4 regions of the Vibrio sp. C8 genome follow, and region 4 is predicted to be linked to each of the others. Evidence: predicted binding sites of a transcription regulator. Region 4 holds the regulator's gene; each other region holds the start of a gene.
The links. Region 4 encodes MetJ, which represses methionine synthesis genes. Its sites were predicted from a motif close to TTAGACNTNTANANGTCTAA; they were not measured.

Region 1 (7,588 bases), on a different contig from region 4:
ACGGTTTAAGCATTTGGGCACAACCCAATACGTTCTCTCGCTTGATAGCAACACTTGCGCCCTATTCACTTGTCTTCGTCTTGCAAGGTGCTGGCTTTCTTAGCTGGTTTTATCACGGGCTGGATTGGCCTATGCACGGTTCGATGTCGACCATGGTCATTGCTCAGTGCTTTACGATTGTAGCCTGTATGATTATGGGCTCGTTCTTTTTCTTTATTACATTAGACCCAGCACGAGCGATGAGTTTCGCCGCTGCATATACCGCACCAAGCTTCGCTTTTATGGGAATAACATTCCCGACAACGGATATGGGTACTTTGGCTCAGATCTGGCGCAGCTTGCTACCTGTCAGTCATTATATTGATGTGCAGGTAAGCCAAGTCAGCTATGGGCTCGATGCTTATTCTGCTCTAGCCTCTTTGTGGCCTATGCTTGGCTACCTTCTACCACTTGGGTTGACCCTCCTGTTAATTAAAAAGCATCTGCGAACTGAAGAAGAAGTGAGGATTACCGATGAGTTGGTTTAACTTGCTAAAAGCAGAAATAAAAGCACTGTTTACCAACCCTGTGGTGGTATTGACCGTGTTTGGTGGAGTATTTTTCTATTCGTTTCTTTACCCGCTTCCCTACAGCCAGCAAACGCCAAGAGAACAAACACTTACCGTTGTAAATTTAGATAAGAGTCAAGCCAGCTATCAGCTTGAACGAATGGTCGATGCAACGCCACAGGTCAAAGTCGTACAGCGCAATGCAACTATTGAAGAAGCAAAGCAGGCATTTTTAGATAAGCAAGTCAGCGGAATTCTGGTCATTCCTGAGCATTTCTACAAAGATTTAATGCTAGGCAAAAGCACCACGCTCGCTTATGCGGGTGATGCTTCTTACTTTTTGGTTTACGGCACATTGGTTGAAGGTCTGGCTCAAGCAGGCGGAACGTTAGCGGCGAAAACCAAAGTCGCTCGTCTTGTCGTAGACGGAGAACCACTTTCACTTGCCGCTAAACACTACTCGCCGACCGGGCAAAATCTGAAACCCACATTTAATGCACGTATGGGATATGTAGACTACGTAGTGCCAGCGGTATTTGTTCTTATTCTGCAGCAAACGATGCTGATTGCATCAGGCATGATGGTTGGCACACAGAAACACGGTATTGGTTATTGGAGCCACATATCCAGTTTCAAACTAATAGCTTTAAGAAGTGTTGTGCTTATACCGATTTACTACCTGCTGAGTATGTATTATTTCGGCGCAAGTTTTAGCCTACATGGTGTCAACACACTGGCACACGCATCCGATCTGCTGACGCTGTTGCTGCCATTTTTGCTGTCTTCGTGTTTTATCGGTATCTGGCTTGGTTCTATTACGCCAAGACGGGAGCTGGTAACTTTGGTGGTTTTGCTTAGCTCAATGCCATTAATTTTTTCAGCAGGTTTTATATGGCCTGTCGAGGCGATTCCACAACCAATAGTATGGGCATCGAAGCTGTTTCCAAGCACTCCTGCAATACAAGGTTTCTTAGCTCTCAATCAGATGAGTGCTGAATGGCGTCAAATAGCATCTCAATGGACCTTGCTGTGGGGACAAGCAGTTGCTTGGTTCTTACTGGCTTGGTGGCAACTTAACAAAGCTCAACGCCACGCATCTGCACCAAAATAAAAGTATAAGAGACGACTGGCAGTTTATTCTTGCCAGTCTTTTCGCATCCGCTCGATGACTTCATCCTCGACACCGTGGATATTGCCGTATCGCTCTCGGCACACAATGATATTGAGCTTAGCTTTATGCTTTCTGGCTAACTTTTTATACACGGACATCTCCCACTGCTTAACAAAGGTGTTTGATACCACTACACTTTTACCCTGTTGAAGCCAGTAGTCCGTTTGTTGTTGACACCATTGATGGGCATCCCCAATTTCTTCAGCACGGTATTGATACTCCCCCTGCTCGTTTACAAAGTACATATCCGCTTCTAAATGAACGGCTGGTAATGTTTTTGCCAGCGTTGATTTACCTGAACCAGGTAAACCTCGGATAAGAGTGAGAGTCAGCATGTTGAACCCGTCAATAAGATATAAAATTATGAAATAACCGCGTTGGGCGTGAATATTAACTTAATTTAAGGTTGTCTGCATTTTGCTATCGACATCTGTAAATAGTTAGGCTATAAGTCTAGATGTTTAGACGTCCAAAATGTTAGCTAAGGGAGAAAGCTGTGCCAATTAGGATCCCCGATCAACTACCTGCAAGTGATGTATTACGTAAAGAGAACATCTTCGTAATGCCAGAATCTCGTGCGTCAACGCAGGAAATACGCCCACTTAAAATTTTGATCTTGAATCTGATGCCGAAAAAGATTGAGACCGAGACTCAATTTTTACGTCTACTCTCCAATTCACCTCTGCAATTGGATATAGAACTGTTACGCATTGATGATCGCCCAAGTAAAAACACACCAGAAGAACACCTTAATGCTTTCTATCGTCAGTTTGACAAAATTAAGGATCGTAACTTTGATGGTCTGATCATCACCGGAGCCCCTCTGGGCTTAGTTCAGTTTGAAGATGTTGCGTACTGGGATCATTTGCAAACCATAATGAGTTGGGCAAAAAGCCATGTTACTTCAACACTTTATGTGTGCTGGGCTGCACAAGCTGGCTTGAAGCTGCTGTATAACTTGCCAAAAAGAACACGTAAGGAAAAACTCTCAGGAGTTTACCATCACGATATTCATCAGCCATTCCACCCAATTTTACGTGGTTTTGATGATACCTTTTTGGCCCCACATTCACGTTATGCCGATTTCGAAGCCGACTTTTTAGATGAGCATACTGACTTAGATATTCTCGCAACTTCTGACGTTGCGGGCGTGTACTTAGCATCAACGAAAGACAAACGTAACGTGTTCGTTACAGGTCACCCTGAATACGATGCCAATACACTGCACAATGAGTATATTCGCGATCTGGGTGAAGGCATGGAACCAATGATTCCAGTGAACTACTACCCAAATGACAATCCGGATAATCAGCCAAGAGCAAGCTGGCGAAGTCATGGGCACCTACTGTTCGCGAATTGGCTTAACTATTGTGTTTACCAACAAACACCGTTTGATCTGGAACACTTTAGCGAAGACAAGTTCACAAAAGACGACTAGTCGAAGAGCAAAGCTGTATTTCAGCACCCACTCCTAAGCCTGCTACCACTAGCGGGCTTTTTTATTCACTCCATTGAATATGCAGAACCAGTCGCATAACTTTTCACCACAACTTCGATAATCCATTGATTTCATTATCATACCTGCAACATTTAAGGAGTAAGTCAATGAAATCAATACTCAATATTTTGCTATCATCTCTCCTCTGGGGCTGTATGATGGTTGAACAACAAGACAGTCTCCAGCTTCACAGCGACCCGATTGAAAAAGCGGAATCGAGAATAACATTAGGCCTAGGCTATTTAGAAAACGGCAACATGCCTAAAGCACGAGAGAACCTTGAAAAGGCGCTAGAACATGCTCCGGAATACTATCGAGCTATGCTTGCCATTGCTCATTACTACGATGTCGTTGGCGAAAAAGATAAAGCGCTTGAAGCTTACGAAGATGCGCTGAGCGAGCATGACGACAACGGCCAAGTACTCAACAATTATGGCGCTTTCCTGTGCAAAATTGGCGATTACCGACAAGCTGATTACTATTTTAATCAAGCCGTAAAACAACCTAACTATTACTTAGTGGCGGAAAGCTATGAAAATGCGGGGTTGTGTGCAACGAAATATGGCAATTTGAGTAAAGCAAAAACGTACTTTAGTCGTGCCATAGACCACGACCCACAACGTTTTCGTTCAATCTTACAATTGTCAAAGCTAGAAATAGATTCAGGAGAGTTTTCTCAGGCGCGAGTGAGGCTTATGCAGTTTCATCAGAACCATGGTTATCAAAAAGCGTCACTGCACTTGTTGGCAAATTTAGAACGGCGAGCAGGAAACATAAGATTGGAACAAAAATATTTATCGTTACTTAACCAACTGTAAGCTAAACGTCATTTAGAGTTATTAGGGCGGCCACTATTGCCGCCTTTTCTATCGCGATAATGCACTCTACGCAAACGTCGTACTTTTGTCGCCCTCTGTATCTTCTGGTATTCGCGATAAACGATACGGATAAATAAAACCAGTCCAACAAGCAACAATAGTGAAAACACACTCAAGAATGGTTTACATAACCAATCGGGTTGGCAAGGTTGAAAGAACACAAAGTCCATACTTACCTCCTTCTCTTCTATAGAGTTGTTCCACTACCGTTATATTAGCAACTAGCTTTAAACCACAGCTTGCGCTGCTCAACATTTTGAAAAGTCCATGCAATAAAACGACTTATCTTTTGTCCTTGCTGCATCTCTACTACTTTTATCGACTCAGCGCCAACTTTCTGAAGCTGTTTTTTCATCCAACGAACATTATCACTTTTTGAAATCAAGGTTGTGAACCACAAAACCTGCTGACTAAACTGCTGGCTTTCAAAAGCCATGTTCTTAATAAATGCCGCTTCACCGCCGGGACACCAAAGCTCAGCTTTCTGTCCACCAAAGTTGAGAGTCGGTTTTTCATCTTGCTTAGAAAGCGGTGACTGACTTATTAAACCTTTTTTCTTTTTGTTCGCTTGAAGGTTTTTAAGCTTTCGCTGCGTCCCTTGTTCTGCTTCGGCAAGAGATGCATGAAACGGTGGATTACAAGTCGTCACATCGTATTTTTCATTTGGCTGAATAATGCCGGCAAATATCGATTTGCTATCACTCTGTAAACGACACTCTATTCGGCCTTTCAGATTGTGGTTGTGCAGAGCAATGTTATTAGCTTGCTTCACCGACACAGGGTCAACATCACTACCTACATAGATCCAACCGTATTCCGTAACACCAATGATCGGATAAATGCAATTCGCACCTACTCCTATATCAAGTGCACGAACGCCATTCTGTTTTAGCGACGAATTCTCTGATTGCAGTAAATCAGCAACTCGGTGGATGTAGTCTGCACGTCCAGGAATCGGCGGGCACAAGTAGCCCTGTGGAATATCCCAGAACGTCACACCATAATGCAATGCAAGTAACGCTTTGTTCAATAGCTTAACGGCTATCGGGTCAGAGAAGGAAATACTCCAATCTCCTTTTGGATTTTTAATCAGGTGGGGCTTTAATTCCGGTAACACTTTGCACAACGCCATAAAGTCATAATTGCCTTTGTGGCGATTTCTACTGTGTAACCCCTCTTTGCCCTTCGTCACTGGATTTGATTTAACTGTTGGTTTTACCGTTCCGCTAGCTTTCGGTTGTACTAGTGGTTTGGACTTTGAAGCCTTAGACGCAGAATACGGTTTCTTACTGCTCACCTTTTTTTCGTTAGCAGCTTTCTCTTTCACTGTATTTTTACTGCGTGTTTCTCCGTGAGTTTTCCCAGCATAAGTTCGACTGTTCATCCGTTACCTCGGCTTAATTCTAAGACCATCATGTAAATGCGCGCATCCAGTTCATACTGGTGATAATTCGGTTCCATATGACAGCAAAGTTGATAGAAGGATTTGTTGTGATCTTTTTCTCGCAGATGCGCAAGCTCGTGAACAACCAACATTCTTAATAAAGGCTCAGGCGCGTTTTTAAACATACTGGCAATACGTATTTCATTTTTAGATTTGATCTTATTGCCATGGACTTTTGATACGTAAGTGTGAAGCCCTAGAGCATTATTGATTAGGTGTATTTTACTGTCGTAAACCACCTTGCTCAGCGGCGCAGTTTTCTTCATATACTGATTCTTAATCGCCATCGTATATTCAAACAGAGCTTTCTCACTTTGAATTGAATGACGTTCAGGGTAACGCTGCTCGAACCAAGGAATGAGCTTATCGTTATCAACCAACTTTTGGACTGACTCGACAATGTGAGCAGGATAGCCTTGAATGTATCTGAGTACTGAATTCATACGTATTTTTGAAAGCCTTAAAATGAAGCCGCACAGTGTAGCGGAAAGTCGATAATGATTCACGTATTAGGCTTTGGCAAATGCAGAGGTAGGTTTGTATCAAGTCTGAATGAATGAAACTGGAACATGGAAAATCTAGACACCAGATGATTTTCCATGTTTTTAAAAAGGTATGAGCTAGGTCTAACTGAGCAACGCAACCACAGTATGGCGACGCACATTCGCTTGTGCATTTAATGCTTCAAACGCTGAAGAAAAATCTTCCGAAGCTCTATTAAAATGTGTGAGCTTTTGTGAAATCTGCTGACTGGTAGGCACATTCAGTTGACTCTTCATTGTCTGCATTTGTGTATCGATATCGACTTGATATTGGTTAGCTTGTTCTAAGCTAGCGTGTGTTTGCTGAAGATGTTTATTAACTTTAATGATGCTCTGCTTAATACCGTCACGCGAGCTTAAATCGAAACGAAGCTCAGCAACGCCATCTGGTTCTGATTTTATATTGAGCATGTTAGCCTGACCAGCCGGAAAACGATGGCCTTGGCCTGTAACTGCGACTTTATGGTCCATTTGTTTGTAAGCTCGCTCACTCGCTTCAAATAGTACGGTACCGTCTTCACTAATGCTGGCTCTCATCCCCAACGGTATTAGACTTCTATCCAACATTTTAACGGTTCTAACTCCATCTTGTGCTGAATCAAACTGGATCATTACCGAGCTACCATGAGGGAAATCCAAACGTATTTGTTCAGCTTTTCCTTGTAGGCGATTCACATTGAGACCAGGGATTGAAAATCGGCGGACATCTGTTCCATTGAGTTTTAAGTTCAACTCATTATCAATAACACGATGACCATCGAAACGAGACTGTTGTAACACGGTATCAATTTGAAATTTTGAACGCGTTAAGTTCTCTTTAATATTTGCAACGTTATCTACGCCCTGATTCATTGCCTGAGTTAATTGACGCTTAATGCTACCTAACTCTTTCCCGACTAGCTGCAAGGACTTAGCCGCTATTTGTACAGCTGTCGCTTGTTGTTGTCCCTGAGTAAGCAATATTCCCGACACAGAATAAGTCGAGGTATTACCTCTGTCCGGATAAGTAACGGGGTTCGACGCAATAAGTTTTACATCACCAGCATTTAGTGACGGTGTAACTACCGTTCTTTCTTGCCCAGTTAGTCGAATACCATGCGCACGAACTTCACTTGTGCTTAAAGCCATCTAAATACTACCTAAATACGGTCAAATAGTGATAAGCCGTCTATTTTGACATAGCTGGCTTGTGTAGCCTGTAAAGCAGCCATAAAACTGTTCAAACGCACAGAGGCTTCACTGTAATCTAAAGCAGACAACTCATCGTTCACTTTTTCGACAAAGAGTTTATTGTCGGTATGCGAACTGTTCATTAAATCCAAATTATTGTGGCGTCCTCCCATTTCTGTGATTGCTGAAAGAACGTTATTTGCGGTTATATCAAGATCATTAATTGTGTTGCTGACTTCCGTTTGGAAGTTCGCAGTAGGAGCCTGAAACTCGGCGATTAATCCGTCTATGGATTTTAAAATATTATTGCCACCGCCCAGATCCAAAACATCTAACG
Region 2 (7,588 bases), on a different contig from region 4:
ATTTCCTCTTCACTCACTCCACTCAACAACAATATTGAGCGATGCTAAAGCTTCGATACTTGAGTTGATGCTCGTTGATGGGGCTACATGTACCTTTGCTTATTGTTCTCTTTAAACAATGGTTTTATAAGAATATAGATCAACGGTATCACGTTCTTATGAGCAAGGAGATGAAAGGAGAACTAATGGTGGGGCTAAAGGAAGGAGGGCTAGGCAAATTGGCCATGCTTCTTTGGTGCATAACAAATGGCAAAAAAAAAGCAGCAACCTAGGTTGCTGCTTTCCTGAAGATTAATGCTTAGACATTCTGTTGTTGGCTTTCTTGTATATCGCTGTGTTGAGCATTCTCTTCTTCCATCTCTTTCTCTTTCAGTTTGGCTTTTTCAATCATCGGAGTGATTGTAGAACCTTGAATCAGAATAGAGAACACCACAACAGCGTAGGTCATTACCAGAATCAGCTCTTTAACGTCGATAAGCTTATCTGGGATGACCATCATTCCTGAAGGAATCGATAATGCCATCGCTAGAGCTAAGCCTCCGCGTAGTCCACCCCATGTTAAGATCTTTATCGACCAAGGGTTATATTTACGGTAACGCTTGAAGCCTATATATGAGACAAACACGCTAGAGTAACGGGCTGCCAGTACTAGTGGTACAGCAAAAGCCATTAGGATCCAGTCTTCTTCGTGGAATTTGAAAAGAAGCATCGACATACCAATCAAAAGGAATAAGACGCCGTTTAAGAACTCGTCCACCAACTCCCAGAAGTGATCGAGATGTTCTTCACTCTCTTTAGAGAAACCAATAAAGCGTGTCCAGTTACCAATCATGATGCCTGATACCACCATGGCTAATGGGCCTGACACGTGGATTACGTCTGCAAATACATAACCAGCGGTTGGTACACCTATAGTCAGTAAGAGTTCCATTGAGTGGTCGTTGGTTGCGCTAATCAAGTAGTGGAACAATAGTCCTAGTAGGAAACCATAAATGATGCCGCCAATCGCTTCTTGCGCAAATAATGCGACTACACTTCCTACTGTTGGCGCTTCTTTACCGAAAGCAACTGTAAAGATAGTTACGAATATTACTAAACCGAAGCCGTCGTTAAACAGCGACTCACCTTCGATTTGGGTTGAGATTCGCTTAGGAGCATTGAGCTTTTTCACGATAGCCAATACTGCTATTGGGTCGGTTGGTGAAATCAACGACCCAAACAATAAGCAGTAAACAAGATCTAAATGAATACCGATAAAGTAACAGAAGCCGTACAGGCCAAATCCAATGAAGAAGGTAGAGAACAGAGTCGCGCCTAGTGCGAGCACAGTAATCTCCCATTTTTGATCTTTTAAGTGAGGGAGTTTAATACCGAGGCCGCCAGCAAATAAAAGGAAGCCTAAAATCCCCTTTAGCAGAAAGCTTTCAAAATTTATGCTTGTGACTGTTTCCGTTGCGATTTGAGTGAGATGGAACCAGTCATTCTGACCAGCAATAAGGATTAATAATGAGAGCACCATAGAGCCAGCAGTAATGGCTATTGTGGTTTGCATTTTACCTATCTTACTGTTTAAAAAAGCAATCATCATTGCAGCAGCAGATAGAAAGCACAGAGTATAGTAGACCGACATTTTCTTCTTCAAATGTAACTAAATGTGAGCGAAATTGTCCTTTGATGATGAACAAATAGCAAACACTTTTTACCTATAGATTTATCAATTTTATAACGAACGCATTTGTGTCATTTAGATGTTTTAGACGTCTAGATTTCTAATCAATGTGTGATAGGATGTCGAACAAGCAATAAAGGAATAATGAGGCTGTACTGTGGGTAGTAATCTAAAGCGCCAGATCGAAGCGCAATTGAAGCAACGTATTATGTTGATTGATGGTGGCATGGGCACCATGATCCAAGAGCATAGATTGCAAGAGGAAGATTATCGTGGTGAACGTTTTGCCAATTGGCATTGTGATCTAAAAGGAAATAACGATCTCTTAGTTCTCACTCAGCCTCAGTTAATTAGAGGAATTCACTCTGCTTATTTGCAAGCAGGGGCTGACATCCTTGAAACCAATACCTTCAACGCGACGACGATTGCAATGGCCGATTACGACATGCAATCTTTGAGCGAAGAAATTAACTTTGCCGCAGCCAAATTGGCACGTGAAGTTGCAGATGAATGGACTGCAAAAACACCGGATAAACCACGTTATGTCGCAGGCGTATTAGGTCCTACTAACCGTACTTGTTCTATTTCTCCAGATGTAAACGATCCTGGTTACCGTAATGTCGAGTTTGATCAGCTAGTCACTGCTTACTCTGAATCAACACGCGCTTTAATTAGAGGTGGCAGTGATCTGATTTTGATCGAAACCATTTTCGATACTTTGAATGCGAAAGCATGTGCCTTTGCGGTTGATGCTGTGTTTGAAGAACTCGGTATCGAACTGCCTGTCATGATCTCAGGCACTATCACTGATGCATCAGGTCGAACTCTGTCCGGTCAAACTACAGAAGCATTCTATAACTCCTTGCGTCATGTTCGTCCAATTTCCTTTGGTTTGAACTGTGCTTTGGGCCCCGATGAGCTGCGTCAGTACGTCGAAGAGCTTTCTCGTATTTCAGAATGTTATGTGTCTGCACACCCGAATGCGGGATTACCAAATGCATTTGGTGAATATGACTTATCACCAGAAGATATGGCAGAGCACATTGGCGAATGGGCTCAAGCTGGATTTCTCAACCTAGTTGGCGGTTGTTGTGGTACTACCCCTGAGCATATCGCAGCAATGGCTAAAGTGGTTGCAGGGGTTGCTCCACGCGCTATTCCAAAGATCAACGTAGAGTGTCGATTGTCTGGTTTAGAGCCTCTTAGCATTGCTCCAGAAACATTATTCGTAAACGTTGGTGAGCGTACTAACGTTACGGGTTCAGCTCGCTTCAAACGTCTTATTAAAGAAGAACTCTATGATGAGGCTTTAGATGTTGCTCGCGAGCAAGTCGAGAACGGCGCACAGATCATTGATATCAACATGGATGAAGGCATGTTGGATGCGATGGCGTGTATGGAACGATTCCTTAAGTTGTGTGCATCAGAGCCTGAAATCTCGAAAGTGCCAATTATGGTGGACTCCTCGAAATGGGAAGTGATTGAAGCGGGCCTTAAATGTATTCAAGGTAAAGGTATCGTCAACTCAATTTCTCTAAAAGAAGGCGAAGAGAAATTTATTCATCAGGCGAAACTGATTCGTCGTTATGGCGCAGCCGTTATCGTTATGGCGTTTGATGAAGTAGGGCAAGCAGATACTCGTGAACGTAAGATCGAAATCTGTCGTCGCGCCTATCATATTCTTGTCGACCAAGTGGGTTTTCCTGCGGAAGATATTATTTTCGACCCGAACATCTTTGCCGTCGCAACCGGTATTGATGAACACAACAACTATGCTCTCGATTTCATCAACGCCGTTGCAGATATCAAACGCGAGCTTCCACATGCAATGATTTCTGGTGGTGTGTCTAACGTCTCTTTCTCTTTCCGCGGTAACAACTACGTACGTGAAGCGATTCATGCGGTGTTCCTATACCACTGTTTTAAGAATGGTATGGACATGGGCATCGTAAACGCAGGTCAGTTAGAGATATACGACAACGTGCCAGATAAACTGCGTAATGCGGTTGAAGATGTCATTTTGAACCGCGACGACGGCGCCACTGAGCGTCTGTTGGACATCGCTGAAGAGTACCGAGAGAACGCCGTTGGCAAAGAGGAAGATGCCTCTTTACTGGAATGGCGTACTTGGCCAGTTGAAAAGCGTTTAGAGCACGCACTTGTTAAAGGTATTACCGAATTTATCGTTGAAGATACTGAAGAAGCTAGGGCTAAAGCGACCAAGCCTCTTGAAGTAATCGAAGGTCCATTAATGGACGGTATGAATGTAGTCGGTGACTTGTTTGGTGAAGGGAAAATGTTCCTGCCGCAGGTGGTGAAATCTGCCCGAGTGATGAAGCAGGCTGTTGCGTACCTAGAGCCCTACATCAATGCGCTGAAACAAGCTGGGTCGACAAACGGTAAGATCCTATTAGCAACCGTGAAAGGTGATGTTCACGATATCGGTAAGAATATCGTTGGTGTTGTACTGCAATGTAACAACTATGAAATCATCGACCTTGGCGTAATGGTGCCGTGCGAGACAATTCTGAAAGTGGCTCGCGAGAAGAATGTCGACATTATCGGTCTGTCAGGTTTGATTACGCCGTCTTTGGACGAAATGGTTCACGTAGCGAAAGAGATGGAGCGCCAAGGATTTGAGTTACCACTACTGATTGGTGGCGCAACCACATCAAAGGCGCATACGGCTGTTAAGATTGAGCAGAACTATCATCAACCCGTGGTATATGTAAACAATGCGTCACGCGCGGTAGGCGTATGTTCAGCACTACTTTCTGATGAGCGTCGTCCCGAGTTTGTTGAACGTCTGAATCTTGATTACGAAAGAACGCGTGAACAGCACGCTCGTAAAAAACCGAAGAGTCGACCTGTGACTTTAGAGCAAGCCCGAGCAAACAAAGCTGCAATAGATTGGCAGGTATACACACCACCGGCACCAGTTAAACCGGGTATTCATGTGTTTAAAGATTTTGATGTTTCTGTCTTACGTCAGTACATCGATTGGACGCCATTTTTTATGACTTGGTCTCTGTCTGGAAAATATCCTGCAATTCTTGACCATGAGTTGGTCGGGGAAGAGGCTCGTAAGCTTTTCAAAGATGCGAATGATTGGCTTGACCGTATCGAAAGCGAAGGGCTTATGAAGGCGAACGGTATTTGTGGTCTGTTCCCAGCGGCAAGTGTGGATGACGACATTGAAGTGTATGCGGATGAATCACGGCAACAAGTGATTAAAGTGCTGCATAACCTGCGTCAGCAAACCGAGAAGCCAAAAGGTGCTAACTACTGCTTGTCCGATTTTGTGGCGTCTAAGCATAGTGGCAAACAAGACTGGGTAGGTATGTTCGCTGTGACGGGTGGTATTGGCGAGCGTGAACTGGCTGACGACTTCAAAGCTCAAGGCGATGATTACAACGCGATCATGGTTCAAGCGGTTGCTGACCGTTTGGCAGAAGCGTTTGCTGAATATCTGCATATGAAAGTGCGTACTGAGATTTGGGGTTATGCTCCTGATGAAAATCTAAGTAATGAAGATTTGATTCGCGAGAAATATCAGGGTATTCGCCCAGCACCGGGTTATGCGGCTTGTCCTGAACATACGGAAAAAGGCGCGATTTGGGAGCTATTAGGTGTTCAAGAGAAGATTGGTATGGAACTAACAACCAGTTACGCCATGATGCCGGGAGCATCTGTTTCTGGCTGGTATTTCTCACATCCTGATTCTCGTTACTTTGCCGTTGCTCAGATTCAAGATGATCAAGTTCAGAGTTACTCACAGCGTAAAGGATGGGACATCCTTGAAGCTGAAAAATGGTTGGGTCCTAACATTAACGGTTAGGATTATCGAGCATAGAAACGAAAAAGGTCACCGTTTGGTGACCTTTGTTTTATGTGATGAGTTATCTGATTATCGGTTCTCGAACAGATCCAAATGCAGCTTCTGAATCACGGCTTTAGATTCAGGAGCATCGACGAGGAAGCAAAGGTTGTGGTCGCTTGCTCCGTAGCAGATCATACGCAAGTTAAAATCACCTAAGGTGCTGAACACTTCTTTCGCATAGCCTTTGGTTTCCATATGGTTACCAATCAATGCTACTAGGCAAAGGTTATGCTCAACTTCTACAGTACAAAGCTCTTGTAATTCTTCTCTTGCTTCTTGTGGCAGCTCAGGCGCACCGCCTGATGTGTCCGTTTTATCCAGCGTCAGCGACACACTGATCTCTGAAGTGGTGATAAGATCTACCGAGATTTTGTATTTCGCCAAAACTTCGAATACTTTCGCCAAGAAACCATACGCATGGAACATCTTCGCACTGCGTAACGTCACCATAGTTTGATTGCAGCGTAGTGCTAGCGCTCGGAACTGTGGTGAGTTCTCGACTTGTTGACGAATCCAGGTGCCACCTTTTTCTGGTTCTTTTGAAGAACCGACAAAAACAGGGATTTCATGACGCAGTGCAGGAACCAGTGTTGAAGGGTGGAGAATCTTCGCACCAAAGTTCGCCATTTCAGAGGCTTCACTAAAGCTGATCTCTGGAATTGGAGCGGCTTTAGGTGCAATGCGAGGATCGGTTGTGTAGATCCCCGGAACATCCGTCCAAATCTCTAAACCGGAAGCTTTTACCGATTCAGCAATTAGAGCAGCCGAGTAATCACTGCCGCCACGGCCAAGTGTTGTGGTATTGCCTTGTTCATCGGAACCGATAAATCCTTGAGTAACAACCACATATTCCGCACAAAGTGGGGCCAATTTTTCTTGAGCCAGTTTCGCGATCTCTTCGATTTGTGGTTCGGCTCGGCCGTAATGGCTGTCTGTCCTTAGTACTTCACGAATATCAAAGCGAACGGCATTAACACCGCGCTCACGCATTAACTGGGTCAAGATATAGGTTGACATCAGTTCGCCGCAAGCGACTAAATGATCTGTTAGCTTTTTGCTGGACTGAAATGATGCAGCTTCGGCAGCGCTAGCGATGCTATCTAGCATCGAATGAACTTCTTTTTCTACTTGGGTCGGTTCAGACAATTGGTCGATAATCGAATCATGAATATCAGCCAACTGTTTCATGATGCTTAATCTTTGATCTGCATCCTGAACGCCATTAGCAAGTTCAACAAGTAAGTTCGTTACGCCAGAGCAAGCACTGCTGACGACTAATCGTGTTTGTGGGTTATTTTCGATAATTGCAGAGCAACGGCTCATTGCTTCAAAATTTGCAACACTTGTTCCACCAAACTTGGCGACATTAAATGCGCTCACTACATTTCTCCCGGACTTCCTAGAAATAAAAAAGGTTGGTAATCCAACTTCCAATGTTTTGAAGAGAGTTTCTTAGAGCAAAATAGAGGGGAGTAACAACAGGCAGGTTGTATAAAATTCCTCAGAAGCTCTTCATCAGCATAGCACCGATGACAGTTGAAGGGATTCAACCCTGACAACCGATAAATCAAATCCACAACTTTGATTTATCTCGGCACTGCTCCCCCTGAATGTTTTGTTTTGGAGTTGAGGCTCCACAAAACATCTGCCTGGGCAGTGCTCCTCTTCTGTTATCCCTTCCTGCTTAGTGTTGTATCTGTGCGGCTACGATTTGTGCTCAAATCAGCTCACGCATACAACCCTAATGAGTAAGGGATAATTAGCTCACTCATTGAACGGCTTTGTGAAACTGTTGTCAATTGTAAATTTGTGATAAATGAAAATAAATGTGTCGAAATTGTCAGCCAGCATAGACCTCTGTCGAATTGCCGTCGTCTTGATTCTGCCGTACTCTACATTTTCGTCCGTGAAAGCTTATTACTACTAATAACTGGGAGCACCTATGACTATACAAAGCTTCATCCCTCCGCATCGAATTCTTATGGGGCCTGGTCCCTCGGATATCTCTCCTCAAGTATTACAAGCTCTAAGCCGTCCAA
Region 3 (7,588 bases), on a different contig from region 4:
ATAGTTCGCGACATGTAAAACTCTTTTGAAACTTTGTTTAAATAAAAACAGAAGCGCTCAATTGATATTGAGCGCTGTTAATTGGGCTAGGCGTGACCAGCTTCACCAGATAACTGGATAGGGTCGATTCCCAGTTTTTGAATTGCTTTGTTCCATTTATCTCGGGTCGGAGTGTTGAAAATCAGATCCGAGTCCGCCTCTATGGTCAACCAAGAGTTTTCCGATAGCTCGCTTTCTAGTTGACCCGCTTCCCATCCCGAATAGCCGAGGGCGACGAGATAACCTTTTGGTTCTGCGTCAGTACCTAAAACCGTTAGGATATCTTTGGAGGTGGTCACCGCGATATCGTCTGTCATGCGAATGCTGGATTCATAATGATCTTTGGGTCTGTGTAAAATAAACCCGCGATCTTCTGAAACCGGACCGCCATTGAAAACAGGCTCTTTAAGGCTTTTACTTTGCGACTGTGGGTAAGCAGGCTCTATCTCAACCTGCTTCAACATTCCGCCGACAGTAATATCTATGGGCGCATTAATAATAAGCCCCATAGCACCTTCTTCATTATGTTCACAGATGTAAATCACACTGTGTTTGAAGTAAGGATCTTTCATACTCGGCATCGCAACGAGAAAATGATTTGTAAGATTCATAGTGTCTCCAACCTCAAAGATTGGTATTACATCGCCATTGCTTTTATGCGTGTCTCAATGGCATCCATTAACTTGCCAGTGATAGAGATATCGTAAGCCGCTTCAATTTCACGAATACAGGTCGGGCTGGTTACGTTAATCTCAGTCAGCTTGTCTCCAATCACATCTAGGCCTACAAAAATTAGACCCTTTTCTTTCAGTGTTGGTGCCACGGCAAGTGCAATTTTTTTATCAGTTTCACTCAGTGGACGAGGTTCTCCACGACCGCCTGCTGCTAAGTTACCGCGCGTTTCCCCTTGTGCTGGAATACGAGCTAAACAGTAAGGCATCGGCTCACCGTCTACAACCAGAATACGCTTGTCGCCATTGCTAATATCTGGAACGAAGGTTTGCGCCATACAGTAGTTTTGGCCGTGATTAGTCAGTGTTTCGATAATCACAGAGACGTTTGGATCGCCTTCTTTCACTCGGAAAATTGATGCACCGCCCATACCATCTAGCGGTTTTAAGATCACATCGCCATGTTGTTCTCTGAATTGCTTAATTTTTTCCGCTTTACGAGTCACGATTGTGGTTGGAGTCAGCTCTGGGAACCATGCAGTAAACAGTTTTTCGTTACAGTCACGAAGACTCTGTGGCTTGTTGACGATCAGCGTACCTTCATCTTCTGCACGCTCTAGAATGTAAGTTGCGTAAATGTATTCAGTATCAAAAGGTGGATCTTTACGCATTAATACAGCATCTAGCTCAGATAACTTAATAGTTTGCTCAGATTTGAACTCGTACCAACCGTTTGGATCTTCTTTCAGGGTGACGATTTTTGTATCTGCGATAGCCACACCTTGATCTAAGTGTAGATCATTCATCTCCATATAATGAATTTCATAGCCGCGACGCTGCGCTTCTAACATCATCGCGAAGCTAGAATCTTTCTTGATATTAATGGATGAAATTGGATCCATTACGATGCCGAGTTTAATCATTGGAAGTCTCCGTTATCCAAGATCGCCAAAACGAACTTGTAAAGCTGTAATTGCGGTTAACGCTGCGGTTTCTGTACGCAGGACGCGAGGTCCAAGCAACGTTTCTTCAAAGTTGTATTTGGTGGTCATATCGATTTCTTTTTCAGAAAGACCACCTTCCGGACCGATTAACAGACGCACTTTTGTAACTGGTTCAGGAAGTGTATTAATGGAGTATTGAGCGCGAGGGTGAAGGTTGAGTTTCAGTGCATCACTTGGCTCTGCACACCACTGTTCTAATTCCATCACAGGACGAATTTCGGGTACCACGTTTCGACCACACTGTTCACAAGCGCTGATGGCGATTTTTTGCCATTGCTGAAGTTTCTTCTCAAAGCGTTTCTCATCCAGCTTGATACCACATCGCTCTGACAATAATGGAGTGATAGTGTTTACACCCAACTCAACGGATTTCTGAATGGTGAACTCCATTTTGTCGCCACGCGAAATCACTTGCCCTAAATGCAAATCAAGTGGTGATTCGCTGCTGCATTCGACACGTTCTGTAACTTCAACCGTCACATGTTTTTTGCCGCTTTCGCTGATGACTGCTGGAAACTCTGCACCGCTACCATCAAACAGAAGGATTTCTTGTCCTTCTTTCATGCGCAGTACTCGACCGATGTGATTAGCGGCATCGTCGTCGAGGTTAATTTGGCCTAACTGTGTGATTGGCTGCGGATGATAGACACGGGGAATGCGCATGTGTTGTTTCCTAATCAAAGTCGCTATTCAATAGCGTGGGATATCTCGCATCTAACATGGATGCTTTGTGCCGAAAAAACAAGGGGGAAATGTGAATCACCCCTCATTTATCGGTCTGGGTTTATATGCCTAGATAGGTTCTGATAGTTATCTTCAGGCTTTACTTTGAGCATTGTTCATAGACAAATGGGTTTCTGTTGCCTTGAACTTTGAATATTCGCCTTTCTCTTTCGCATTCCCACTCATCGACTGGGTAAGTTTTGTTCCACGCCTGCATCAATTTGGTTTGTGAGCTGGAAAGTTTAAAACCATGCTCAGCACTCATATAAAGGTAAGTGCGTGCAATGGCACCGCGAGCTCTTTCGGGAGGCATCGCTTTACGCCCTTTGAAGTTGACCTGCATTTCGCATTGTCCGTAAGTGACGCCATCTAACCCGTTCCACTGACTAAAGTTAAAGTTTGAACGGTCGCCGTTAACTTCACCAATCGCTGGCGTTAAATTGTGTAAATCGGCTTCCATACGACGGAATACCGTATCGCTTTTACTACAAAGCTTACGTCCGCCTTCTTGCCAGCATTGACGCTGGTGGCCAAATTGCCAGGCTGGCACAACGTGCTCCCATTCGATTCGGCTAGCTCGGGTTTGTTGTTTGCGGACTTTATATCCACAGCTCTCTAAGTCAGGAATGCCTTTCTTACCCTGCCACGAAATGTCGCAGCCGCAGTAAAAAGAGGTTGGGTGATCTTTATAAATTTTCAGAGCTTGGTTTTTAGCGCTGGAAAAAGAGCTTGGAAAATCGGCGTAAGAAGTGTGAGAAACAAGCAGCAAAGCTGCTGTCAGCAGAAAGCGATAATTAAGCATATGTTGGACTGTATTTTATTGTTTTTTACAGTCTAACATTCTCTAAGTTGAAATCTAGTTGAGAAATGTATCGCTATCTGTGGTTAAAAACCTATGGGTGACTCGCAGTTGTTTGGCCGCTACGTTTCATTAGCACTTATCCGGTGAGCTGAATGCCAGTAAAGGTGAGCGTTTGTTTGCACTGTTGGCAGCGGTAAGTGGCCTGTTTACGCAATACTTTATTGTGGCGACGGACGGATAGAGGATATTGGCTACAGGAGCATTGATAGGCAAAGGTTTTTCCCTGAACCGATTCAACAGACATCTTGTGAGTGGTTTCAGCAGGCAAATTGAATACTTGATTCATGACTGCTTGCCACTCAGCTCCATGAGGCTTTACACGTCCATAGATAGCATAAGTGATGAGATGGGCGATTTCATGAGGAATTACTTCGTTTAGAAAAGCTTGTTGATTTTCTTTGAACAACACCGGATTCAAACGTATTTCCCACAACTGTAAATACGCTTTTCCAGCAGTCTTTCCTCTCAGTCGGTAGCTGATTTCTGGCAGATCGAACTGGCGATTGAAGTATCGGGAAGCAATGTCTATACACTTTTTTACTTGTGATAATGCTTGGTATTGCAGTTGAAAATCGGTCAAGTCTGGCTCCAAAAAAATTCCCCACTAATACCTATTGAGTCAGGTAATAGCGGGGAGATTATAACATCAAACCTCTTTTTATCATTGAGTAGAACTTCGAGCCAATATGATAAAAAGTAGGAGGAGGCCCTATGGTTGATGTTTTCTCTTAATCGTTGCTTGGTAACCATGCCATGTGGCATATCCGAGTATTGGCATAGTAAAGAGCATGCCGATTCCGTAAGTTGCAAAGCCGATTAAAATACCGCCGCAGATAATTGCCGCCCAGACAATCATGGCTGGGATATTGGATTTTACTGCGTTAAAACTGCTGAATATGGCTGTCATCACATCGACACGTCTTTCCATCATTAAAGGAATTGAGAAAGCGGAGATGCTGAAAATGACGCTGGCAATAATGAAACCAATAAGAGAACCTATGACTAAGAATGGGAGGAAGTCGGTCAGTGGTGCTCCTTGCACCGATGGATAGAGTGCGTGCAAGAGCGCAGCGATTCTCATCCAGAAAATCATCGCAACAGCCAGTGCGACCGCAAACATCCACTGTGATGTACTATTACGCGTAATGGCTTTCATCGAATGTAATAAGCTACTTTCTTTGCCTCGTTCTCGTTGCCAAGCTGCATCATAAAGGCCAAGTGCTAGGAAAGGGCCTATTAGCATGTAAACCACTAGGGCTGGCATCACGACAAGATGAGTGCCTTGCCATTGAATAAGCAGAACAATGCCAACAGCAGCAGCCATAAAGCAGAGTCCATAAAATGCGCTGATTAAAGGTAAGCGAATAAAGTCGTGTAAGCCAAGAGCAAGCCAGTGAAGAGGCGCGGAGATTTCCACTTTATTGCAAGGCAGTGTGCGAGCATATTCCTGATGACTGACTTCTTTGTCTTTTTGCTTGAAGTCAGAAGGGTCTATTGTACGAGGCATAAATCCTCCCAAAACAATATGGCAGTGAATTAAGAAATTGGGCCTTCCCTAGGATTTCTAAGAAAACGACCGCGTTTGTAACATTTTATTAACTATTACTTTATTAACTATTGTAGATAAGGTTGGAAAATACAAATCGACAGATTGAAATTTAAACCGCAACTGATTTAGGGACGTTGAAAAAGAAAAGCCCCCGCCAGTTGGCGAGGGCTTGTCAGTAAAGCATTTTGAATTACTTGATGTTTGCGAAATCGCGTAGTAATTCAACTTTGTCAGTTGCTTCCCAAGGGAATTCTTCACGACCAAAGTGACCGTAAGCAGCTGTTTTCTTATAGATAGGCTGAAGCAGGTTCAACATCTCTTGCAGACCATATGGACGTAAATCGAAGAATTGGCGAACCGCTTCGATGATGATTTCGTGAGACACTTTTTCAGTACCGAACGTTTCAACCATGATTGAAGTTGGATCTGCAACACCGATTGCGTATGAAAGTTGGATTTCACAACGATCAGCCATACCAGCAGCTACAATGTTTTTCGCTACGTAACGCGCTGCATATGCCGCAGAACGGTCAACTTTTGATGGATCTTTACCAGAGAATGCACCGCCACCGTGACGAGCTGCACCGCCGTAGGTATCAACAATGATCTTACGACCAGTTAAACCACAGTCACCCATTGGGCCACCGATTACGAAACGGCCAGTTGGGTTGATGAAGAATTTAGTCTCTTTGCTCAACCATTCTGCAGGAAGTACAGGTTTGATGATCTCTTCCATCACTGCTTCACGTAGATCTGGAGTTGAGATTGAATCACAGTGTTGAGTTGAAAGAACGACTGCATCGATACCGACGATTTTACCTTGATCGTATTGGAAAGTTACCTGAGATTTTGCATCTGGACGTAACCAAGGTAGCGTGCCGTTCTTACGAACTTCAGCTTGTTTTTGAACAAGTAGGTGAGAGTAAGTAATTGGTGCTGGCATCAATACGTCAGTTTCGTTTGTCGCGTAACCGAACATGATACCTTGGTCACCTGCGCCTTGCTCTTTAGGATCAGCTTTATCAACACCTTGGTTGATGTCTGGAGACTGTTTACCAATGGTGTTTAGAACTGCACATGAGTTAGCATCGAAGCCCATATCTGAATGGACATAACCGATTTCACGAACAGTCTCACGAGTTAGTTCTTCAATATCAACCCATGCTGAAGTTGTGATCTCACCACCAACCATAACCATGCCGGTTTTTACGTAAGTTTCACAAGCAACACGTGCTTTAGGGTCTTGTTCCAAAATAGCATCTAGAACCGCATCTGAGATTTGGTCTGCGATTTTATCCGGATGTCCCTCTGATACTGACTCAGAAGTAAACAGGTGCTTAGCCATGATAGCTCCAATATAAATAGTCAAAAAGTAGTAAAGAATTCGTCCTTCACTACTTTGAAAAGTGTTCATTATGTAGGCGTTTCTACATCTAGACGGCTATTTTAGTTTTGAATGCTTAAATTACAAGCTCTTTTTCACTTTTAGATATAACCAAACGTTTGCTTGTGTTCTCTCTTTAACTTGCAATCTTATCCGTGCACATCCGACAAATTTGCTTCAACGCTCAAGTAAACGATTGCAGTGATCTAGGGGCTTTGTAACAATACCTCCCATTATAGATGGGTATATTTCACTTCGCTTAAATCAATCAGGAGCTGACATGGCGTCTCGCAAACAATTGGCAAATGCAATCCGTGCTCTGAGCATGGACGGTGTTCAAAAAGCTAACTCTGGCCACCCGGGTGCCCCTATGGGTATGGCGGATATCGCTGAAGTACTTTGGCGTTCACACCTAAACCACAACCCACAAAATCCTAACTGGGCTGACCGCGACCGTTTCATCCTTTCTAACGGTCATGGCTCGATGCTGATTTACTCACTGCTTCACCTGACTGGTTACGAGCTTTCAATCGACGACCTTAAAAACTTCCGTCAGCTTCACTCTAAAACTCCGGGTCACCCTGAGTACGGTTATGCACCGGGTATTGAAACCACGACTGGCCCTCTAGGTCAAGGTATCACTAACGCTGTGGGTATGGCGCTGGCTGAAAAATCTTTGGCAGCTCAATTCAACAAAGAAGGCCATGAGATTGTTGACCACTACACGTACGCGTTCATGGGCGACGGTTGTATGATGGAAGGTATCTCGCACGAGGCATGTTCTCTTGCGGGTACTTTAGGTCTGGGTAAACTGATTGCATTCTGGGATGACAACGGTATTTCTATCGATGGTCACGTTGAAGGCTGGTTTGCTGACGATACGCCAAAACGTTTTGAAGCGTATGGCTGGCACGTTATCCCAGCGGTTGATGGTCACGATGCTGACGCAATCAACGCAGCGATTGAAGCGGCGAAAGCTGAAACAGGTCGTCCTACTTTAATCTGTACTAAAACCATTATCGGTTTTGGTTCTCCTAACAAAGCAGGCTCTCACGACTGTCACGGCGCTCCACTAGGCGCGGATGAAATCAAAGCAGCACGTGAGTTCCTAGGTTGGGAACACGCACCATTTGTAATCCCAGCAGATATCTACGCGAACTGGGATGCAAAAGAAGCGGGCGCAGCAAAAGAAGCGGCATGGGAACAAAAATTCGCAGCGTACGCAGCGGCATACCCAGAGCTAGCAGCAGAATTCAAACGTCGTGTGAACGGTGAACTTCCAGCTGAGTGGGAAGAGAAAGCAAACGCGGTTATCGCTGAACTTCAAGCAAACCCTGCAAACATCGCATCACGTAA
Region 4 (7,588 bases):
TGCAGCACCTTCTGTGACTCGGGAAAAAGCCATTGCTAAATCACGTTTCATTTTCACTCCAACTCAGAACGATAGGGGATAATTTTGGGCGGCATTCTAACATAATAGTAGGAAAACGTTTGCTAATTAGCCTAGCAGAGAGTTGTATTGGATCAAAAGATAGTGAGATTTAGCACGTTACTGGGTGTATTCCGAGCGAGCTGTAGTCACTTTCTTAGATGAAAGTTAGCGTAAGGTAAAATTGCGCTGTTTTTTTAAGCGAATAGCGAAAAAGATCGAATATAGTGAGTGTTTCTCTGGGCTGGGCTGAGTAGAATGGGGCAATCAGTGACGTTTTGTCCATTGCAACCGAATCAATAAAGGGTAAGTACCATGTCTTTTGAAGTACTAGAACAACTAGAAGCAAAAATTCAAACTGCGGTTGACACAATCGCTCTACTGCAAATGGAAGTTGAAGAGCTTAAAGAAGAGAAGCAAAAGCTAGTTGAAGAAGCGAATGAGTTAAAAGCAAACCACGAAGCTTCTATTCAAAAAGCACAACAAATTCAACAAGAGCACGACCAATGGCAAGAACGCATCCGTAATCTGCTTGGCAAAATGGATGATGTGGAATAAGCCTGCGCTTTTCACAAACAAAAAAACGCCGAAGATTATCGGCGTTTTTTATGTTTCGAATATCGAGTTAGAACAGCTTTGTTTGATGTTAGCGAGTAGGGCGAACACCTAAAGTATGGCAAAGCGCGTAAGTCATTTCTGCACGGTTTAGCGTATAGAAATGGAAGTCTTTTACGCCTTCGCGTGAAAGAACGCGAACCATGTCGATTGCCTGACTTGCACCTACTAGCTGGCGTGTCACAGGATCCTCTTCCAAACCTTCGAATTGTTTTGCCATCCAGCTTGGTACTTTCACATTGTTTTGCGCAGCAAAGCGTGATGCTTGAGCAAAGTTAGACACTGGCAGAATACCCGGTACGATTTCCACATCAATGCCTGCTGCAACACAGCGGTCACGAAAACGCAGGTAGCTTTCTACATCGAAGAAGAACTGAGTGATGGCGCGGTTCGCACCAGCATCGACTTTGCGTTTCAGGTTCAGTAAATCCGCTTGAGCACTTTTTGCTTCAGGGTGTACCTCTGGAAAAGCCGCTACTGAGATATCAAAATCGTGGCGAGATTTCAGTAACTCAACCAGATCGGATGCGTACATTTCAGGTTTGCCACCGCCAGGGGGAATGTCACCTCGCAGGGCCACAATGTTTTGAATGCCGTTTGCCCAGTAATCATCAGCGATGTTGATCAGCTCTTCACGAGAAGCATCAATACAAGTCAGGTGCGGCGCAGAAACAAGGCCAGTTTGGTCTTTGATTGCTTTGATGATCGAATGGGTTCGGTCACGTTCGCCAGAGTTTGCACCATAGGTTACAGAAACAAACTTAGGCTGAAGAGTTTTTAGACGGTGTACAGAGTTCCACAAGGTTTCTTCCATTTTTTCTGAACTTGGCGGAAAAAACTCAAAAGACACATTAATGTTAGAAAGTTCAGAAATATTCTGATTCAAAGCGTCAATATGGCCTGCGTGTGTGTATCCCATCTTTCTTCTCCTTGTAGCTCGCACTACAAACGCTGATATTCGGTTAAATTGACGTTTAGACGTCTATATGGCTACAGAATGTATTGAATACGTTTTAATGTCAACTTAACTATTATGAATTTTTCTCATGTTGATCGTGAAGCTATTTCAACTAAGTTAAACGCCAAAAGGTGATTTTTCATATCAAAAGTCGACAACTTCGAGTGATATTCTGCATTGAGAGGATTTGCTAGCTATAAAACGATAAAACTCGCCAGTTACGGCGAGTTTTATAAAGTTATAAGAAGCTGGAAAGTAGGTTGAGGTCAGACTGGATTGCACCTGCGGTCACCTCTCGACCAGCCCCCGGTCCTCGAATGACCAGTGGATTGTCTTTGTACCAACGGCTTTCGATAGCGAAGATGTTGTCACACGGTAATAAGTTCGCCAGTGGGTGATCTTTTTCCAGAGCTTCAACGCCGACGCTTGCTTTCCCGTTTTTTTCTAGACGAGCAACATAGCGAAGCACTTTGTCCTGTTTTTGCGCTTTAGCCAGACGTTCAGCCAATCGTTCATTGAGTAACTGACTGTTGTCGAGGAAGTCATCCAACGAGATATCGCGCAGTTCTTCTGGAACCAAAGACTCAACACGAATGCTTTGAGGTTCTACTTCTAGACCGGACTCACGGGCGAGGATAACTAGCTTACGCATGACGTCTGAGCCGTCTAAGTCGCTACGAGGGTCTGGTTCAGTCAGTCCTTGCTGCCAAGCAAGATCAACCAGTTCACTAAACGGAATTGAGCCATCATACTGTTGAAACAGCCAAGACAGAGTGCCAGAGAAAATACCTGACAGAGCTGTAATGTCATCACCACTCTCACGTAAATCACGAACAGTGTGGTTGATAGGTAAACCAGCGCCTACCGTTGCGTTGTACAGCCAATGACGGCTAATTTTGGCAAAGGCATCTTTCACTTGGTTGTAGTATTCAGTCGATGCGGAACCCGCTACTTTATTGGCAGAGATAAGATGCATACCTTGTTCTGCGATGTCCAGGTACTGATTAGCTAGTACTTTACTTGCAGTCACATCCAGCACAATAGCATCGTCATAGCCTTGCAGTTTACCAACTTTGTATAGCCAGCTATTTTCCTCATTCGGGAGTGCCTCATCGTGGTAACGATTCAGTACTGTCTCTGGGTCTATGCCTTGTGGGTCAAACCAATAAGTTTGACTGTCTACAACAGCGACCAGTTCGAAGTTCATTCCGCGACGCTTTTCAAGCTCTTCTTTTTGTTCTGCAAAAAGCTTTAGCCAGCTAGAACCGATGTTGCCTTTACCACATAGAACAAGTGCTACTCGCTTCTGAGCTTGGAAAATCTGATTATGTACACCCACCACCAGTTTCTCTACAGGCGCTTGGCGAAGTACCGCAACTAAGCTCAGTTCTGACTCGGCTTCACAGATAAATTCAACGGGGGCATTCTTCAACTGTTGATAGAAACCGTAACTGTGGTTTGGATTTTTGGTGACGCCAGCCCCGACAGCTCCGACTAAGGTGTAGCCTTCTCTCAGTTTTATGTCTGCAGCAGTCGCAATGTCTTGCAGGTATGACAAAGCACCCGACGCGATCTCTGCAGTGTAAGCCAAGCGCAGCTTGTGCTGGTCTGCTTGAGCTTCAAAAGCGAGAGGTTCAAGTTGCTCACGTTTTAGTTTCTCAAGTGTCTCATCGTAAATGCGGGCGAAATCATGTCCGTGACCAAACTCCAGTTCAATCAGTAGCACTTCATCCAAAGAGGTGATGATTTTGGCACCTCTGCCAGAAGCCAATACACGTTCAATCTTAGTTGAACCAGATTCTGGTTTGTGGCTGCAGCGCAGTTGAAGTTCCATTGCACTTTGAGCCACAGGTTGTAGTGTGCGGCTATGCAGCACTGGAGCGGCAAGGCGAGCCAGTTCATTCGCTTCATCTAAACGCAGCAGAGGTAGCAGACAAGCATTAGCGACGATGCGAGGGTCTGCGCTATAAACACCAGCAACGTCACTCCAAATTGTGACACGAGAAACATCGGCTAAAGCACCAATAACGGTTGCTGAGTAGTCAGAGCCATTACGTCCAAGCAGTACAGTATCGCCATTGTCATTCTGTGCCATAAAACCGGTAATCACGATACGGTGATGTGCATGCTGCGCCAGTACTTTCTTAAGAAGAGGATAAGAGTGTGAGCGATCCACTTCTGGTTGCGTACCTGTTTCTGCGCGAAGAAATTCACGTGCATCTTGAGAAACCGCAGGTAAGCTGTTTTGGTTGAGTAACGCTGCTAACAGACGAGCAGACCATACTTCACCGTGGCCGAGAACAGCAGCTTGCTCCGCTTTCGTCAATGGAGCGGTCAATTCACCCAAGCGAATGAATTCACCATTCACTTGCGTCAATAAGTTATCTGCGACTTCACCTTGTAGTAAGTCTTCAACCAGTTTGCATTGGAACTGACGTAGTGACTGCAAAGTTTCATGGGCAACACGGCCGTCTTTGTTCAATGCTTCTAAAAATGCAATCAAGCGGTTGGTTGTTTTGCCTGCTGCTGAGACAACCACTAAATCTTCAGGCTGTGAGTACTCTTTAAGAATGTTCGCTACACGTAAATAACATTCAGGATCTGCTAAGCTACTACCACCAAATTTATGTAGTTGGCGTAAAACCGTCATTAAAATTTCTCCTTAGCTTTGGTAAAGGCCTGATCCAAGTCTGCGATGAGATCGGACGTATCTTCTAAGCCAACCGATAAACGTAATAACAGATGAGAAATACCTGCTTCAGCAAGAGCAGTCTCGCCCATAGCACGATGAGTCATACTCGCTGGGTGACAAATTAAACTTTCCACACCACCAAGAGATTCAGCGAGTGAGAAGAGTTTTAATTCGCCCACAAAGAATTTTAGTTGATCGTAGCTACCCGCAAATTCAAAACTGAGCATTGAACCAAAACCAAGCTGCTGCTTCTTAGCAATTTCATGCCCTGGGTGCTCTGGTAGGCTAGGGTGATATATGGTTTTGATCAATGATTGAGATTTCAAATAGTCCAAAATTTGCAGAGAACTTTCCTCATGCACACGCATGCGTGCACCTAGGGTGCGAATACCACGTAGCGTCATATAGCTGTCAAATGGCGTGCCCGTTGCGCCAATACAATTCCCCCACCAAGCGAGTTCTTCAGCATGAACTTTGGTTTTGGTGATCACCACGCCACCAATCACATCTGAGTGACCATTGATAAATTTAGTTGTTGAGTGAATGACAAAATCAGCACCCAGTGTTAGAGGTTGTTGGTATATAGGGGTTAAGAAAGTATTGTCGACCGCCACTAAAGCACCAACCGCTTTTGTTTGCTGGCAGATTTTTTCGATATCAACCACTCGCACTAGTGGATTAGAAGGTGTTTCTAACAACACCAGTTTTGGTTTCTTAGCCAGAGCTTTAGCAAGTGCTTGTTGATCCGATTGATCGACAAACTGAACTTTGAAATCGCCTTTATTGGAACGGGTGTTGAATAAACGGTAAGTTCCGCCGTAGCAATCATGAGGAGCAATAATTAAGTCGTTTGGGCCAAGAAACGTAGACGCAAGCAGGTTTAAAGCTGAAGTGCCGCAGTTGGTTACTACTGCTCCTTCACCACCCTCTAATTCGTAGAGTGCTTTTTCCAGTAGACCTCTGTTAGGGTTACCAGAGCGGGTATAGTCGTATTGTGGAACTTCACCAAACGCAGGAAAGCCGTAGTTAGTCGATAAATAAATGGGTGGGACGACGGCATGGAATTGAGTATCTGATTCAATTCCGGTACGAACTGCGATTGTTGCTGGTTTGCGTTTGGTCATGAGTGTTTCCTTTCCTGAGACTCTTAAATAGACATCCAAATTCACAGTAAGAATACATGTGTTCGTCTATATTGGGGGAATTGCATCATACTTTACTTATCTAAACTTGAGACGTCAACACTTCTAGACGTCTATATGTCTTTGCTTATGGCGGTAAATCCCGCTAAAATCTAGCCTTTGGAATTATTACTCGAATTCGAACAATGAAGGTGCGCAATGGCAGACTGGAACGGTGAATATATAAGCCCCTATGCAGAGCATGGGAAAAAAAGTGAGCAGGTGAAAAAAATCACCGTATCAATCCCTCTTAAGGTATTGAAAATTCTCACAGATGAGCGTACTCGCCGCCAGATCAATAACCTGCGTCATGCGACCAACAGTGAGCTTTTATGTGAGGCGTTTTTGCATGCGTATACTGGTCAGCCGCTGCCAACAGATGAAGACCTACGTAAAGACCGTCCGGATGATATTCCAGCTGAAGTGAAAGCGTTAATGACGGAAATGGGCATCGAATTCGAGGCTTACGACGACTAATTGTTGCCGATAATCTGTTTTGACGCCCAATTGTGCAGATAAATATAAAAAAGCCCTGAAACGATTCAGGGCTTTTTTGATGCTATGCGTTAGCAAGTTGCATTCGCGAATAATTGAACCATTAGGCTTAATATTAATTCGCCATGTAGTTTTCTGGCATCTCAATACGTGCAACACCAGAATCAATAGCCGCCTGAGCGACTGCTTTGGCAACGCGTGGCAGCAAACGAGGATCCATCGGTTTCGGGATGATGTATTCTTTGCCGAAGGCGAGTGAGTCTACGCCCGCAGCCTTCAATACTTCTGCTGGTACTGGCTCTTTCGCTAACTCACGAATTGCCGCAACCGCCGCCAACTTCATTTCATCGTTAATCACTTTCGCGCGCACGTCTAATGCACCACGGAAAATAAATGGGAAACAAAGCACGTTGTTGACTTGGTTTGGATAGTCGCTGCGGCCTGTACCCATGATTAAATCATCACGCACAGCATGAGCTAGCGCTGGTTTGATTTCTGGATCTGGGTTTGAACAAGCAAACACTACAGGCTTGTCTGCCATTAGTTTCAATTCGTCGGCTGTTAGCAGGTTAGGACCTGAAACGCCTAAGAACAGATCAGCGCCTTTAATCACATCTTCAAGCGTGCGTTTGTCTGTATTGTTCGCAAATAACTGTTTGTATTCATTGATGTCATCGCGACGAGTGTGGATCACACCTTTGCGGTCAAGCATGTAGATTTTCTCACGCATTGCACCGCATTTAATCAGTAGCTCCATACACGCGACAGCAGCAGCGCCAGCACCTAAACATACGATAGTACATTCACTGAGCTCTTTGCCTTGCAGTTCAATTGCGTTAAGCATGCCTGCAGCGGTCACAATCGCAGTACCGTGTTGATCATCGTGGAAAACAGGCACATCGCAACGTTCAATCAGACGACGTTCAATTTCAAAACAATCGGGTGCCTTAATATCTTCTAGGTTGATGCCGCCAAAGGTATCGGCGATGTTGGCTACAGTGTCAACAAACTCATCGATAGTGCGGTGTTTTACTTGGATGTCGATAGAATCTAGGTTTGCAAAACGCTTAAACAGTAAAGCTTTACCTTCCATAACCGGCTTTGAAGCCATAGGTCCAAGGTTACCTAAACCAAGAATGGCGGTACCGTTAGAAATAACCGCAACAGTATTGCCTTTAGCCGTATATTTATAAACATTATCAACGTTCTGTGCGATTTCGCGAACAGGTTCTGCAACACCAGGGCTGTATGCCAGTGCTAAGTCTTTTGCGGAATCTGCGGGTTTTGTGATGGCGATGGCAATTTTGCCAGGAGTCGGTAGAGCGTGGTAGTCGAGAGCTTGTTGACGAAAAGCTTCTTCCTCGTTGAGTTCATGGCGATCATTATTGGACATTGGGGTGGAGCCTTATTGTTTTTGTTAAGGCCACTCATTCTAGAGTATGTCAATGGATCTTCATAGTTGTGATAAGTGAGAAATATAGCTCCTAAGACCAGATTATTGAGTTCGACATGTGTCTGGTTTGAGAAAGCAAAAACTAAAAAGGACGCCGTAGCGTCCTTTTCGAATCTTCGCGTAAAGTAAAATTACTT

Region 1: metA (homoserine O-succinyltransferase MetA) is a predicted target of MetJ. The motif match lies at 2,173-2,192, and genes of this name have one in related genera.
Region 2: metH (methionine synthase) is a predicted target of MetJ. The motif match lies at 1,754-1,773, and genes of this name have one in related genera.
Region 3: metK (methionine adenosyltransferase) is a predicted target of MetJ. The motif match lies at 6,274-6,293, and genes of this name have one in related genera.

Annotation. Positions count from the first base shown of each region.
Region 1 covers NZ_JBPAOE010000014.1:42,516-50,103, reverse strand. The annotation lists gene ACRQQK_RS10025 (ABC transporter permease) at 1-527, shown strand, start outside; gene ACRQQK_RS10020 (ABC transporter permease) at 514-1,659, shown strand; gene ACRQQK_RS10015 (ATP-binding protein) at 1,683-2,054, opposite strand; gene metA (homoserine O-succinyltransferase MetA) at 2,216-3,157, shown strand; gene pilW (type IV pilus biogenesis/stability protein PilW) at 3,325-4,035, shown strand; gene ACRQQK_RS10000 (hypothetical protein) at 4,044-4,265, opposite strand; gene rlmF (23S rRNA (adenine(1618)-N(6))-methyltransferase RlmF) at 4,310-5,479, opposite strand; gene ACRQQK_RS09990 (M48 metallopeptidase family protein) at 5,476-5,982, opposite strand; gene ACRQQK_RS09985 (flagellin) at 6,166-7,209, opposite strand; gene flgL (flagellar hook-associated protein FlgL) at 7,221-7,588, opposite strand, start outside.
Region 2 covers NZ_JBPAOE010000013.1:374-7,961, forward strand. The annotation lists gene ACRQQK_RS09480 (cation:proton antiporter) at 299-1,630, opposite strand; gene metH (methionine synthase) at 1,827-5,507, shown strand; gene lysC (lysine-sensitive aspartokinase 3) at 5,577-6,929, opposite strand; lysine riboswitch at 7,047-7,224, opposite strand; gene ACRQQK_RS09495 (pyridoxal-phosphate-dependent aminotransferase family protein) at 7,492-7,588, shown strand, end outside.
Region 3 covers NZ_JBPAOE010000020.1:14,855-22,442, forward strand. The annotation lists gene ruvX (Holliday junction resolvase RuvX) at 1-14, opposite strand, end outside; gene ACRQQK_RS11170 (YqgE/AlgH family protein) at 87-650, opposite strand; gene gshB (glutathione synthase) at 677-1,633, opposite strand; gene rsmE (16S rRNA (uracil(1498)-N(3))-methyltransferase) at 1,646-2,377, opposite strand; gene ACRQQK_RS11185 (endonuclease) at 2,538-3,239, opposite strand; gene ACRQQK_RS11190 (SprT family zinc-dependent metalloprotease) at 3,376-3,879, opposite strand; gene ACRQQK_RS11195 (DUF2189 domain-containing protein) at 4,009-4,806, opposite strand; gene metK (methionine adenosyltransferase) at 5,039-6,193, opposite strand; partial or broken gene tkt (transketolase) at 6,513-7,588, shown strand, end outside.
Region 4 covers NZ_JBPAOE010000033.1:173,868-181,455, reverse strand. The annotation lists gene glpX (class II fructose-bisphosphatase) at 1-51, opposite strand, end outside; gene zapB (cell division protein ZapB) at 373-615, shown strand; gene metF (methylenetetrahydrofolate reductase) at 704-1,591, opposite strand; gene ACRQQK_RS15105 (bifunctional aspartate kinase/homoserine dehydrogenase II) at 1,869-4,280, opposite strand; gene ACRQQK_RS15100 (O-succinylhomoserine (thiol)-lyase) at 4,280-5,446, opposite strand; gene metJ (met regulon transcriptional regulator MetJ) at 5,663-5,980, shown strand; gene ACRQQK_RS15090 (malic enzyme-like NAD(P)-binding protein) at 6,114-7,391, opposite strand; gene rpmE (50S ribosomal protein L31) at 7,583-7,588, opposite strand, start outside.